One region of the Sodalis sp. RH19 genome, then DNA from elsewhere that is predicted to be linked to it. Evidence: predicted binding sites of a transcription regulator. Region 1 holds the regulator's gene; the other holds the start of a gene.
What was found. The regulator Fur, encoded in region 1, represses iron uptake genes when iron is present. The targets are predictions, from matches to a motif close to ATAATAATGAGAACNACTATCAA.

Region 2: bfd (bacterioferritin-associated ferredoxin) is a predicted target of Fur. The motif match lies at 1,386-1,408, and genes of this name have one in related genera.

The regions. Positions count from the first base shown of each region.
Region 1 covers NZ_CP178734.1:3,053,376-3,061,053, reverse strand. Annotated here, with positions in the region: partial or broken gene alsK (allose kinase) at 1-137, opposite strand, end outside; gene alsE (D-allulose 6-phosphate 3-epimerase) at 139-816, opposite strand; gene alsC (D-allose ABC transporter permease) at 826-1,773, opposite strand; gene alsA (D-allose ABC transporter ATP-binding protein AlsA) at 1,785-3,323, opposite strand; gene alsB (D-allose transporter substrate-binding protein) at 3,381-4,316, opposite strand; gene alsR (transcriptional repressor AlsR) at 4,338-5,225, opposite strand; gene fur (ferric iron uptake transcriptional regulator) at 5,788-6,258, opposite strand; gene fldA (flavodoxin FldA) at 6,614-7,129, opposite strand; gene ybfE (LexA regulated protein) at 7,308-7,607, opposite strand.
Region 2 covers NZ_CP178734.1:5,142,614-5,150,291, forward strand. Annotated here, with positions in the region: gene fusA (elongation factor G) at 1-10, shown strand, start outside; gene tuf (elongation factor Tu) at 82-1,266, shown strand; gene bfd (bacterioferritin-associated ferredoxin) at 1,441-1,635, shown strand; gene bfr (bacterioferritin) at 1,709-2,188, shown strand; gene ACL2XF_RS23095 (prepilin peptidase) at 2,330-3,073, opposite strand; gene rpsJ (30S ribosomal protein S10) at 3,420-3,731, shown strand; gene rplC (50S ribosomal protein L3) at 3,764-4,393, shown strand; gene rplD (50S ribosomal protein L4) at 4,410-5,015, shown strand; gene rplW (50S ribosomal protein L23) at 5,012-5,314, shown strand; gene rplB (50S ribosomal protein L2) at 5,332-6,156, shown strand; gene rpsS (30S ribosomal protein S19) at 6,171-6,449, shown strand; gene rplV (50S ribosomal protein L22) at 6,464-6,796, shown strand; gene rpsC (30S ribosomal protein S3) at 6,814-7,515, shown strand; gene rplP (50S ribosomal protein L16) at 7,528-7,678, shown strand, end outside.

The DNA of each region.
Region 1 (7,678 bases):
GCCAGGCCGCTTTCCACTACCGGCAGAGTGCGCTCTTTCGCCGTGACCAGTACCTGGCCATCGGGCGATAACAAACAGATGCGGATATGGGTGGCGCCCATATCCACGCCGACTATCACCAACCGCCTGTTTTTCATCTTAGCTGGCCTCTTTCCGCGCGTCCTGGATTTGGTCGGTCATCATTTTCCACGCCTGGTGGATATCCGGCGCATTATTAAACAGGCCGGAAGAACCGACGATAAAGACATCCGCGCCCGCCGCGATCAGCGAACGGTAGGTGCGCTGGTTGCATGAACCATCAATTTCAATTTCATACCGCAAACCGTGGCTCTCGCGGTATGCCTTGAGCTGGCCTATTTTTTCCAGCATTTCGGTGATAAACGGCTGGCCGGCAAAACCGGGATCGACGGTCATGACGGTAATTTTGTCCGCCAGATGGATATAATATTTCATCATCTCCACCGACGATTCAGGATTGAGTATCAATCCCACGCCCAATCCCAGGGACCTGATCTTCTCAATAAGCCGAAAGGCCTGGCCGGACAAGGTTTCCGGATGAAGGGTAATCATGCCGGCGCCCGCCTTCGCCAGGCTGTCGATATAATCTTCCGGATGGGTGACCATTAAATGGCAATCCAGGGGCTTACTGGCGAGGCGTTTGACCTGCTCGACAAAAAACGGCGACAGCGTCAGATTGGGCACAAAATGCCCGTCCATGATATCGATATGGATATAATCCGCATGACGATCGATAAATTCAATTTGCTCTTTAAACTTTAATAAATCCATGCACATTAAAGAAGGGGATATCTTCATATCGGTTACCTATTTACTGATAAGTCGATCTAAAGCCACGGCGGCGATAATCAATCCCCCCATGACAACTAATTGGTAATACGTTTGCACCTGAAGAATATTAAGGCCATTGTTAATCGTGCCAATAATTAAACCACCAATTACCACCGAGAATATTCGTCCCTTGCCGCCAAAAAAACTGGTGCCGCCGATAATGGCGCTGGCGATGGCATAGGTCTCAAAGCCAATGCCGGCCAAAGGCTCGGCCGCGCCCAAGCGCGCGGTGGATACCACGCCGGCGAGCCCGGCGCAGATGCCGGAAATAATAAACACTACCAGCATATGGAATTTAACGTCGATACCGGAAAAAAATGCCGAATTTTTGTTGCCGCCCAGGGCGTAAATATTTCTGCCAAGCCGGGTGCGCGCGGTAATAAACCACAGGATAACCGCAATGATCAAAGCAAAAATCACCGGTACCGGAATACCCAGCACGCTGCCGGCAAAGAAGTTAACAAAGCCGAATGAGAAGCCGTACACCGAGTTGGCATCGGAAATGACCAGGGTGATGCCGCGAAAAATAGCGTTGGTGCCGAGGGTAATAATAAAGGGATGCAGGCCGGTCCAGTTAACCAGGCAACCGTTGATGGCGCCCAATAGCCCGCCGACCACCACCCCGCCAATCAGCGCGGCGGAGACCGGGTCAAGACCCGCCAGCATCAGCTTGGCGGTCACCATGCCCGACAAGGCCAGGATAGCCCCCACCGACAGGTCGATGCCCGCCACCAGGATGGCGAAAAACTCGCCCATGCCGATCAAGACCGTTACCGAACTCTGTACCAGGATCTGGGTAATATTGTTGGTTTTCAGAAAATATTCACTGGATATAGAGCCGAATATGGCAACAATAATCGCCAGGATAAAAAACGTGCCGTACTGATCCCAGAATTTCTGGAAGTTAAAGGTGGCCTTCTCCATTTTTATTTCCCTCAGCTTTGTGGCAGAGCCCACGTCATAATATCTTCTTCCCCGATACTCTCATTATTGTCAAGAATATGGGCTAATGTCCCTTCGCAAAATATTGCGATACGGTCGCATACGGTAATGATTTCCGGCAGTTCGGATGACACCATCAATATGGTTTTTCCCGTGGCGGCCAATGTGCGCATCACCTTATAAATTTCCGCCTTGGCCCCGACATCAATGCCGCGGGTAGGTTCGTCAAAAATAATAACCTCCGGCTCGCAGCAGAGCCATTTTGATATCAATACCTTTTGTTGGTTGCCGCCGGATAACTCAGTGATATTTTGGTCCACCGAACTGCATTTCAGCGATAGCAGCCGCCGCTGCGTTTCCGCCAGCTGCCTTTCCTTATCCGCATTAAATAATCCCAGAGCACCTTTATAGCCGCCATCCTTAAGGCTTTTGCTGATGGCGATATTCTGCGCAATGGAAAAATTATCAAAAAAGCCGTTTTCACGCCGACTTTCGGTGATATATCCCATGCCCTTCTTCAGGGCGTCCAGCGGCGAAGAGGGCGTGATATCGACGTTATGCAGCATCACCTTGCCGCTGCTTTTCGGTTCCACGCCGAAGATGCAGTTCATGAATTCGGTGCGTCCCGACCCCACCAGTCCGGCAAAGCCCATGATTTCGCCCTTTTTTACCTGGAAGGAGACGTGCTTGACCCGGCGTTTATCCCGGCTGGTGATATTCTCCACCGCAAAGATGATATCGGCGTCCCCCGTGTCGCCGCCAACCTTCTCCTTAAGGGAGCGAAAGCGGTTTTGCAGCTCGCGCCCGACCATCAGCCGGACAATATCATCGTTGGTCACCTGTCCCATCTGCCCGGAGGCGACGCTGCTGCCGTCCTTTAGCACCGTATAGCGGTTGCAGATGCGGCGTATTTCGTTAAGCTTATGCGATATATAGACAATCGCCGTGCCGTCCTGGCGCAGCTGGTTCATGATCAGGAACAGATAATCCACTTCGTTATAGGTCAGGGAAGAGGTCGGCTCGTCCATGATGATCACCCTGGCGTCCAGCATCAGGGTCTTGGCGATTTCCAGCATTTGCTTTTGGCTGATGGACAGGTTGCCCACCTTTTCGTCAAGCCGTATTTTCAGCCCCACGCGCAGCAGCATAATAGCCGCTTTGGTACGCATGTCGTGCCAGTCCACCACGTTTACGCCGAACACTTTTTTTACCGGCAGACGGCCGATAAATAAATTCTCCAACACGGTTAATTCATCGATAACGCTTAATTCCTGGTAAATTATACCAATGCCCAATCTGGCAGCGACTTTATGATCGAGCTTCGCGTACTCGACATCATTAATTATTATTTTCCCCGCCGTCGGTTCATAAATACCGGAAAGTATTTTCATCAAGGTTGATTTGCCGGCGCCGTTTTCACCTAATAAAGCATGTATCTCATTAGGGTATATTTCCAGGTCAACTGATTGCAACGCCTGGACGGGACCAAAGAATTTGGCGATCCCCTCCATTTTAATATATGGAGTGCTCATATTACTCTCCGGATTAATGACAAGACGGCGGGAATAGGCGGTCTTGCGGCACCTGGACTATTTGGTGACTAATATAGAATCGACGGTTTCAATTTTCGGCTGGGCATCAAGCGCAATCAGCTTGCCCGCTTTCACCGTATTCACCAGGATGGCCAGGCCGTTGGCGCCGATTTCCGCCGGATTCTGGGCCACGGTGGCGGTCATCATGCCCTGGGCGACCATCTTGCGCGCCTCGGGAATACCGTCGGTGCCGACCACCAGGATCTTGCCGGTCTGTCCCGCGTTGGCCACCGCCTGCGCCACGCCCATCGCCATGGTATCGTTGGCGCAGTAGAAGGCCTTCAGCTGGGGATGACGTTGCAGCACATTGGTCGCCACGTCCAGCGCCTTGATGCGATCCCAATCCGCCGGCTGGCTGGCCACCAGCTTGATATGGCTGTTGGCCTTGAACTCCGCGGTCGCGCCGTTGCGCCGCGCCTCGCCCGAGGCGTTGCCGGCCTTGCCTTCGATAATGGCCACTTCGCCGCCCTGGGCGCCCAAGCTATCGATAATAAATTTGGCGCCTTTCGCGCCGACCGCGACATTATCGGTGGTGATAAAGGCTTCGACGTTGCCTTTGGCCTTGGCCAGGCTGGCTAAATCGATTTTTTCGTCGAGGTTAACCAGGTGAATCCCTTTCTGATAAGCCTTGGCGACGGGAATCACCAGATTCACCGCCGATAAAGGCGCAAAGGCGATGCCTTTATAATTCTTATTGGTTAAATCCTCGAATAGTTGTAATTGCGATTGGAAGTCGCCTTCCGACGGTGACGCGAATATATCCACCGTCACGCCGAGATCCTGGGCTTTTTTCTCAATGCCTTGTTTCATCTCTACCCAGAAAGGGTTGGATAATGTTTTAAGAACAACGGCGTAATCGGCTGCCGCGTGGACCACGGTGGACAACATCAGGCCACAGGCGGCGCCACCGGCCAATTTAAGAAATTTATTCATTATTCTATCTCCAAAAGAGAATTATTTATAATCACGCTTCAGGTACTTGGTAATGGAACTCGTTTTTTCCAGGTTTTTATTCGCCAGCTCGATATCCTGCCGCGCTACCGAGACATAAAACGCATCCAGCAGCGTAAGCTGCAAAATACGGGCCGAAGCGTTTCTGCCTAATAACGGCGTTTCCGGCGCCGGTGAACAAATATTAAAATCAGCCAGCTGGGCTATGGGGGAATTGCTGCTATGGGTAATACAAATGATCTTGGCCCCATTATCCTTGGCAATCGACACCACCCGTTTCAGATCGCTGGTGCGGCCCGAATGGGATACCACCAACGCCACATCGCCCGGTTGCAACAGGGAGGCCGACATCATCATCAAATGCGCGTCCAGGTAGGCATTGCAACGCAAGCCGATTTTCAGGAATTTATGCTGCACGTCCGCGCAAATGGAATTAGAGCCGCCGACGCCGTACAGCTCGCGCTGATGGCCGGCAAAAAAGCATTGGGCCGCCTGCTGGATGACGTTGGCGTCGACTATCGCCTGGCCTTCGACAATGGTGCGTACGGTCAGGTTAAACACTTTGTTGACCACATCCTCCGGGCTGTCGGTGGGCGAGAGTTCGGCGGTGATATCATGGTCGGCATGATCGAAGTACTCGACGATGGCGCTGCGCAGCTGGCGAAAGCCGCTGAAACCGAGAATTTTCGACACCTTGACAATCATGGCTTCCGACAGGCCCAGACTCAGGGCCACCTCTTTGATCCCCGAGACGTCGGTGAGGTTGCCGGGAGATAAAAACCACTCCACTATCCGGCTTTCGTTTTCAGTCATGCCTTCTTGTTTAATACGAATATAAGGAGCAATGCCTATGCCGCGCGGCATATCGTTTTGCAGTTCCGCATCATTCATCTGGACTATCTCTGGTGATTAACATTGCCTGTCACTATATCACCATGGCGAAAGTTTAAAATCTGCTGCGAACTTCACGTTTTTTATTAATTTATAAATTTACTTTTTGTGTAAAAATCGAGTCACCGATACGGGTTAATCTCAGGAAGGTATTTTTGGCTATATTAATTCAATAAAATCATATAATTAAAATATATCTTTTGTTGTCGCTTACTGCTGACAGCGAAAAATAGCTTTATCATCAGATTCACAGAATAATTTACCTGGTGAAAAAATCGCAATAAAAACGTTGTATTTTCAATGGATTACGCAGATGAGCCCAAAAAGGCGTCCCAGGGCCTCTATTTATTCTTTATTTATTTTTATTTTCTGTGAAGTTTTCTGAAGTTTGCCGGCGGTGAGCACGGCGGTGATTGGCGGATACGACGCTTGTCGACGCGCTTCGGGAAGGAAACGTTATCAGGGAAGGGGACGGGCGGCGTTTAGCCTCATTGAAAAAATCGTTGCAGGGTGAGAAAGCGGCGCGATAACAGCCGCTTTGGAGAAACGGACCGCGCCGCGGTTATTCTTTTACGCCGTTGAGCATATCGGCGTGATCGTGCAGCGTTTCGTCTTCGCGGCAGTTGCCGATTTCACAATGCCCATACAGATATAAACTATGGTTGGTCAGCTTGATATTGTGCCTTTTGGCAATATCACGCTGGCGCGCTTCGATGAACTCGTCGCGAAATTCGATAACCTTGCCGCAGTCCAGACAGATCAGGTGGTCATGATGATACTGTTGCGTCAGTTCAAAAACGGATTTGCCGCCTTCAAAATTGTGGCGGGTTACGATACCGGCGTCGTCAAATTGGTTTAGCACGCGATATACCGTGGCCAGGCCGATTTCCTCACCCATATCGATCAGTTTTTTGTACAGATCTTCCGCACTGACGTGATGGCATTCCGGATCTTGCAACACTTCCAGAATCTTCAGTCTGGGAAGGGTGACTTTCAGGCCGGCCTTCTTCAATGCAATATTATTGTCAGTCATGCGGGTTTAGTCCTGTTACTTTGATAATCTGATTGTAGGCTAACTTAGCCTATAACATCGGTCGGCCCGAAAAATGTGACGCCGTCTCATTATAAGACTGCCTGTCCAAAATGAAAACCGCGCCTTGTTAACAACTATAGCCCGTTTCAGGGGGCGAATTCTGCAACATTTTGCTAAAAAGGGTGGAACCGCTGCGCTATTGTACCGCGTTGTGGATAAAAGTTAAAAACTTGTATCTATTAATTTGAAAGGATTTAGTTATCAGTGAGGTTGGCGGCGCCGTCCCGACGCCATGACGGCAACCGATTCCCTTGCCGGGCGCCGCGGCGGCGGCACCCTCCCGCACGGCCTTACTTTAGCTGAGCTGCAATTCAGCGCTGATTTGCTTCACCCAGCCGTCCACGCGTTCATTGGTCAGCTCGGGCTGGCGGTCTTCGTCAATGGCCAGGCCGATGAAGTGATTGTCGTCCGCCAGTCCTTTCGACGCTTCGAAATGATAGCCGGCGGTGGGCCAGTGACCGACGATGGTCGCGCCGTTGGGCTCGATAATGTCGCGAATGGTGCCCATGGCGTCACAGAAATATTCGGCGTAATCCTCCTGATCGCCACAGCCGAACAGCGCCACTTTTTTGCCGGAGAAATCTATTTCTTCCAGGGTGGGGAAAAAATCATCCCAGTCACATTGCGCTTCGCCGTAATACCAGGTCGGGATGCCGAGCAGCAGGGTGTCGAACCGCGCCAGGTCTTCTTTACTGCTTTTGGCAATGTCATGAACTTCGGCAACATCCGCACCCAGTTGCTTCTGAATCATTTTGGCAATATTTTCGGTATTGCCGGTGTCACTGCCAAAAAAAATGCCTACAGTTGCCATGAATTTGAAAACCTCTTAAATATTATGGATATGTTCCGTAACAGAATCAGCGATGCTCTGCGGCAATCATAGCAGACCCTTATGCGGGGAGAAACTCGCCGGCCGGGTTTTGTCGCAAATTTGCCCCGTCCGCGGCCTTGGGCCCTGGACGGGATGGCGCTTTACCGGGCCGGCAAGTTTATTCCGGATGCGGATCCGCGCCTTGTTGCCGTTCAAGCTCGGCCAGTAAAATCAATTCGATCAGCTCGCTGCGCGACAGGTTTTGCCGGTAGGCCAGCTCATTTAACGCATCCACCGCCTCGGCGTTGATTTTCAGCTCCACCCGGCGCAGGCCGCGCTTTTTATCCCGGCGCAGCTGGTTACGCTTGTTGATGCGCAACTGCTCATCGCGGGACAGGGGGTTCGTCTTCGGTCTTCCCGGGCGCCGCTCATCGATAAATAAATCCAGGGTGGTGCGGTCCGTTTGTTCTTTTGCCATAGGTCATGAAGGGATTGTGCATCAAGAAGCAGGCGGGCAAACCCCGTCCGGCGGCGTGGCTGGCTACGCCG
Region 2 (7,678 bases), 2.1 Mb from region 1:
CGGTAAATAAGCTTTAGGGTCTACAATTAATATCCCGTGCTCTCTCCAATGGGGGAGAGCATAAGAGTAAGGAATATAGCCGTGTCTAAAGAAAAGTTCCAACGCACAAAACCGCACGTTAACGTCGGCACCATCGGTCACGTCGACCATGGTAAAACCACCCTGACCGCCGCCATCACCACCGTGCTGGCCAAAGCTTACGGCGGCAGCGCCCGTGCTTTCGATCAGATCGATAACGCGCCGGAAGAAAAGGCCCGTGGTATCACCATCAACACGTCCCACGTTGAATACGACACCCCGGCCCGCCACTACGCGCACGTAGACTGCCCGGGACACGCCGACTATGTGAAAAACATGATCACCGGCGCCGCCCAGATGGATGGCGCAATCCTGGTGGTTGCCGCAACCGACGGCCCGATGCCGCAGACCCGCGAACACATCCTGCTGGCTCGCCAGGTAGGCGTTCCTTACATCATCGTCTTCATGAACAAATGCGACATGGTCGATGACGAAGAACTGCTGGAACTGGTTGAAATGGAAGTGCGCGAACTGCTGTCCCAGTACGACTTCCCAGGCGACGACACCCCGGTAATCCGTGGTTCCGCGCTGAAAGCACTGGAAGGCGACGAAGCCTGGACCTCTAAAATCATCGAACTGGCCGAAGCCCTGGATACCTACATCCCGGAACCGGTACGTGCGATTGACAAGCCGTTCCTGCTGCCTATCGAAGACGTATTCTCCATCTCCGGCCGCGGCACCGTGGTAACCGGTCGTGTGGAACGCGGCATCGTTAAAGTGGGCGAAGAAGTTGAAATCGTCGGCATCAAAGCCACCATCAAGACCACTTGTACCGGCGTTGAAATGTTCCGCAAACTGCTGGACGAAGGCCGTGCCGGTGAAAACGTCGGCGTCCTGCTGCGCGGCACCAAGCGTGACGACGTGGAACGCGGCCAGGTACTGGCTAAACCGGGTTCAATCCACCCGCATACCCAGTTCGAATCCGAAGTCTACATCCTATCCAAGGATGAAGGCGGCCGTCATACGCCGTTCTTCAAAGGCTACCGTCCTCAGTTCTACTTCCGTACCACTGACGTGACCGGTACCATCGAACTGCCGGAAGGCGTGGAAATGGTTATGCCTGGCGACAACATCAAAATGGTTGTTAACCTGATTGCCCCGATCGCCATGGACGACGGCCTGCGTTTCGCTATTCGCGAAGGCGGCCGTACCGTTGGCGCCGGCGTGGTTGCCAAGGTTATCGCGTAAGACATTTCCGTTTTATGCAAAAAAGGGCGCCTTGGCGCCCTTTTTTTATTTGCTGCAAAAAGAAGCGGTTATTTACCGGCGACGGATATTTACAAAACAAAAATAGTTCTGCTATTGAAATGACACTCGTTCTCATTTAAATTATGCCTAATTTGATTTTAATGAGTATGAAAAATGTACGTTTGTTTGTGTAATGCGGTAAGCGATACTGCCATACGCAAGGCGGTAAGAAACTACCAACCGAAGACGTTTCAAGAACTTAAAAGTGTCGTGCCGGTGGCGAATAAATGCGGTAAATGCGCATGCAAGGCCCGGTTGGTTATGGAAGACGAATTACAGCAGTTAGTGCCGTTTGAAAAAATTGCATAATTAGTAGGGTTATTACCTTGATTTACTCTGACGCGGTTATATTCTGTACATTACCGCAACGGAGGAGTGAATTATGAAAGGCGATGACCAAATTATCACCCATCTCAATACCCTGCTTGGCAACGAGCTGGTAGCCATCAATCAGTACTTCCTGCACGCCCGTATGTTTAAGAACTGGGGGCTGATGCGTCTGAACGACATTGAATACCACGAATCCATCGATGAAATGAAGCACGCCGATCGTTATATCGAGCGTATTCTTTTCCTGGAGGGACTGCCTAACCTGCAGGATCTGGGCACGCTTAACATCGGGCAAAATGTCGAGGAAATGCTGCGTTCGGATTTGAACCTGGAACTGCAGGGCGCGCAGGATCTGCGCGAAGGCATCTCTTATGCCGACAGCGTCCGGGATTATGTCACCCGCGATCTGCTGATCGAGATATTGGCGGACGAAGAGCACCATATCGATTTCCTGGAAACCGAACTGGATTTAATCAAACTGGTCGGCCTGCAGAACTATCTCCAGTCCCAGTTAAAAGATGCGGCGCAATAGGCGTCAGGCTGTTCCCCGCTAAATAATGATAAAGCAACGCCTGCGCATGATGCGACGGTTATGACCGATACGCATCGGCTCCTGGCTGCCGCGTTTCCGGCGTAACCTGGCCGCATTGTCATGTGCGGCCGGGCAGTGGCGCTAAGGGCCGATGTATATCCACCAGCCTGCCAGCGCCAGGCAGGGACCAAAGGGAATGTCTTTATCCGCCGTCCGGCGCCGCAGCCACCACGCTATCCCGGTCAGCGCCGCGCTCGCGCATAACAGCGGCAACGCTTGCCATCCCAGCCAGGCCCCCAGCCCGCTCAGCAGCTTGATATCGCCGCCGCCCAGCCCCGCGTAGCCTCTCACCCGGTAAAACACCCCGTTCAGCAGCCACAGGCCGCCGCCGCCGCACAGCGCGCCCAGCAGGCCGACATAGAGCGATTGCGGCTCGCCAAGCGGGCTTAGCAGTCCGCACAGCAGGAAGGGCAGGGTAAGCCGGTCGGGCAGCAGCAGGGTATGATAGTCAATCCAGCTCAGCGTTAATAAAAACCAGCTGAACACCAGGCCGCTCACCAGGCGTTCCGCCGGCAGGGCGGCGAACGCCGCCAGGAACGCCAGCGCGCAGCTTGCCTCGCAGCGCCGTTTCCACATCTGGCGGGACAGCATTGTCCACGCGGCGCGGCGGGCCCCAGGCGCCGCGGAAGCCCGCTGGCCGGAGATCGCCGTAAGCCGGCCATACGCCAACCGTCCCCCGCCGGCGCAACCGCCGTCCGGCAGTGGCCCGCGCCGCGCCGCCGTGGCGCCTGGCAGCGCGCGGGCCCATCCGAGAATGCGCCGGGCGAGATGGCCCATGATGACGCCATACAAGAGCAGGCAGAAAACCGACAATACCGTTATCACGCGCACCTTCCTTCCCTTATCCCGGCATCCCAGCTGGCATAAGCCTGCCTGAAATCGGTGCCGCCGCCCATTCTGCCCCTGCGGAAATGGAATGAGCGCCGGTTTCCGGCGTTTTTTACCGTATCGTCGCTTGCTTCATGAGCAAATTAACGTATAATGCGCGGGCTTGTCTCATAGACATAAGAAACAAGCCGACTCAATGAGTCCGCGCTGGCCGCGAAGGCGGTAAGCCAGCACACAACATCCCCGATATGGGGATAATACTGAATGATTACACTCCCCCATCAATCGAAATGGGTGCGAGGAGTAATTTTCTACGTTTATAAATAATTGGAGCTCTGGTCTCATGCAGAACCAAAGAATCCGTATCCGTTTGAAAGCGTTTGATCATCGTTTGATCGATCAATCAACCGCGGAAATAGTCGAGACTGCCAAACGTACCGGTGCTCAGGTACGGGGTCCGATCCCGCTGCCGACCCGCAAAGAGCGCTTTACCGTTCTGATTTCTCCGCACGTCAATAAAGATGCGCGCGATCAGTATGAGATTCGCACTCATAAGCGTCTGGTTGACATCGTTGAGCCAACCGAAAAAACCGTTGATGCTCTGATGCGTCTGGATCTGGCTGCTGGTGTTGATGTGCAGATCAGCCTGGGTTAATCAGGTCACCAAACGATTGAGAGGTTGAAACAATGAAGGGTTTAGTCGGTCGTAAAGTGGGCATGACTCGCATCTTCACTGAAGATGGCGTTTCCATCCCAGTAACCGTTATTGAAATCGAAGCCAACCGCGTAACTCAGGTTAAAGACCTGGACAACGACGGTTACCGCGCTATTCAGGTCACCACCGGCACCAAAAAAGCCAATCGTGTGACTAAGCCTGAAGCCGGTCACTTCGCTAAGGCAGGCGTTGAAGCCGGCCGTGGCCTGTGGGAATTCCGCGTCGAAGACGTTGCAGAAATCACTGCGGGTCAAAGCATCAGCGTCGAACTGTTCGCCGATGTGAAAAAAGTTGACGTTACCGGTACGTCCAAAGGTAAAGGATTTGCAGGCACTGTAAAGCGCTGGAACTTCCGTACCCAGGATGCTACCCATGGTAACTCCTTGTCCCACCGTGGTCATGGTTCAATCGGTCAGAACCAGACTCCGGGTAAGGTATTCAAGGGCAAGAAAATGGCAGGCCAGATGGGTAACGAGCGTGTAACCGTTCTAAGCCTGGACGTAGTACGTGTTGACGTTGAGCGCAACCTGCTGCTGGTCAAAGGCGCTGTCCCGGGAGCAACCGGCGGCGACCTGATCGTTAAACCGGCTGTCAAGGCGTAACGTCGAGGAGATAGGAATGGAATTGGTATTGAAAGACGCGCAAAGCGCGCTGACTGTTTCCGAAACTACCTTCGGGCGTGACTTCAACGAAGCGCTGGTACACCAGGTTGTTGTTGCTTATGCAGCAGGTGCCCGTCAAGGTACTCGCGCTCAGAAGACCCGTGCTGAAGTTACTGGTTCCGGTAAGAAACCATGGCGTCAGAAGGGTACCGGTCGCGCGCGTTCAGGTACGGTGAAGAGCCCAATCTGGCGTTCAGGTGGCGTAACATTTGCCGCCAAGCCGCAGGATCACAGCCAGAAGGTAAATAAGAAGATGTACCGTGGGGCGCTGAAAAGCATCCTGTCCGAGCTGGTACGTCAAGAACGTCTGATCGTCGTTGAGTCTTTTTCTGTCGAAGCGCCTAAAACCAAGCTGCTGGTACAGAAACTGAAAGACATGTCGCTTGCAGATGTGCTGATCATTACGAGCGAACTGGATGAAAACCTGTTCCTGGCCGCGCGCAACCTCTACAAAGTAGACGTTCGCGATGTCGCAGGTATTGACCCGGTTAGCCTGATCGCCTTCGACAAAGTCGTCATGACGGCTGACGCTGTGAAGCAAGTTGAGGAGATGCTGGCATGATTCGTGAAGAACGTTTGCTGAAAGTTTTGCGCGCGCCGCACGTTTCTGAAAAAGCGTCTGCAGCGATGGAAAAGCATAACACCATCGTACTCAAAGTAGCTAAAGACGCGACCAAAGCAGAAATTAAAGCCGCTGTGCATAAACTGTTTGAAGTCGAAGTCAATGACGTTCGCACCCTGATCGTTAAAGGGAAAACGAAGCGTCATGGACAGCGTATCGGTCGTCGTAGCGACTGGAAAAAAGCTTACGTCACCCTGAAGGAAGGCCAGAACATGGACTTCATCGGCGGCGCAGAGTAAGTCGGAGGAGAAGAACAATGGCAATTGTTAAATGTAAACCGACATCTCCGGGTCGTCGCCACGTAGTTAAAGTGGTCAACCCTGAGCTGCACAAGGGCAAGCCTTATGGCCCGTTGCTGGAAAAACTCACTAAATCCGGTGGACGTAACAACAATGGCCGTATCACTACGCGCCATATCGGTGGTGGTCATAAACAACAATACCGTGTTGTCGATTTTAAACGCGACAAAGACGGTATCCCGGCAATCGTAGAGCGCCTGGAATATGATCCGAACCGTTCTGCCAACATCGCTTTAGTGCTGTACAAAGACGGCGAACGTCGTTACGTACTGGCGCCGAAAGGCCTGAAAGCAGGTGACCAGATTCAGTCTGGCGTCGACGCCGCCATCAAGGCCGGCAACACCCTGCCGATGCGCAATATTCCGGTTGGTTCCACCGTGCATAACGTGGAAATGAAACCGGGTAAAGGCGGTCAGCTGGCGCGTTCCGCCGGTGCTTACGTTCAGATTGTTGCCCGTGACGGCGCTTATGTCACTCTGCGTCTTCGCTCCGGCGAAATGCGTAAAGTGCAGTCTGAATGCCGCGCAACCATGGGTGAAGTCGGTAACGCCGAACACATGCTGCGTGTACTGGGCAAAGCCGGTGCAAGCCGCTGGCGTGGTATTCGTCCGACCGTCCGCGGTACGGCGATGAACCCGGTGGATCACCCGCATGGTGGTGGTGAAGGTCGTAACTTTGGTAAGCACCCGGTCAGTCCGTGGGGCCTGCAGACCAAAGGTAAGAAGACCCGTAGTAATAAGCGTACCGATAAGTTCATCGTACGTCGCCGTAGTAAAAAATAATTAGAGGATAAACCATGCCACGTTCTCTCAAGAAAGGTCCATTCATAGACCTGCACTTGCTGAAGAAGGTAGAGAAAGCGGTGGAAAGCGGTGACAAGAAGCCTATACGCACTTGGTCCCGTCGTTCAACGATCTTTCCAACAATGATCGGTTTGACCATCGCTGTCCATAATGGTCGTCAGCACGTACCGGTATTTGTTTCCGACGAAATGGTCGGTCACAAACTGGGTGAATTCGCGCCGACGCGTACTTATCGCGGCCATGCGGCCGACCGTAAGGCTAAAAAACGCTAAGGTAGGAGGAAGAGATGGAAACTATCGCTCAACATCGCCACGCTCGTTCTTCTGCTCAAAAGGTACGCCTGGTGGCTGACCTTATCCGCGGTAAGAAAGTGTCGCAAGCTCTGGAAGTTTTGACCTATACCAACAAGAAAGCTGCTGGTCTGGTTAAAAAAGTACTGGAGTCTGCCATTGCTAACGCTGAACACAACGATGGCGCAGATATCGATGATCTGAAAGTCGCGAAAATATTCGTCGACGCCGGCCCAAGCATGAAGCGCATTATGCCTCGTGCAAAAGGTCGGGCGGATCGCATCTTGAAGCGCACCAGCCACATCACTGTGGTTGTGTCCGATCGCTGAGACTCTGGAGACTAGCAATGGGTCAGAAAGTACATCCTAATGGTATTCGCCTGGGTATTGTCAAACCTTGGAACTCTACCTGGTACGCGAATACCAAAGAATTCGCTGACAACCTGGACAGCGACTTTAAAGTTCGTCAATTCCTGATCAAGGAACTGGCGAAGGCTTCCGTTTCTCGCATCGTTATCGAGCGTCCGGCCAAGAGCATCCGTGTGACTATTCACACCGCTCGTCCGGGCATCGTTATCGGCAAGAAAGGTGAAGACGTTGAAAAACTGCGTAAGGTCGTTGCGGATATCGCCGGCGTGCCTGCGCAGATCAATATTGCCGAAATCCGTAAACCGGAACTGGACGCGAAGCTGGTCGCTGACAGCATCTCTTCACAGCTGGAACGTCGTGTTATGTTCCGTCGTGCTATGAAGCGTGCTGTACAGAACGCCATGCGTCTGGGCGCTAAGGGTATTAAAGTTGAAGTCAGTGGTCGTCTTGGCGGCGCTGAAATCGCACGTACCGAATGGTACCGCGAAGGTCGCGTTCCGCTGCATACGCTGCGTGCGGATATCGACTACAACACCTCCGAAGCGCGCACCACTTATGGTGTCATCGGCGTAAAAGTGTGGATCTTCAAAGGTGAGATTCTGGGTGGTATGGCTGCCGTTGAACAACCGGAAAAACCGGCTGCTCAACCTAAAAAGCAGCAGCGCAAAGGCCGCAAGTAAGGAGAGTCGCTGATGTTACAACCAAAGCGTACAAAATTCCGTAAAATGCATAAGGGCCGCAACCGCGGTCTGGCTGCGGGCACGGATATTAGCTTCGGTACTTTCGGTCTGAAAGCTGTTGGCCGTGGTCGTCTGACTGCTCGTCAAATCGAAGCTGCGCGTC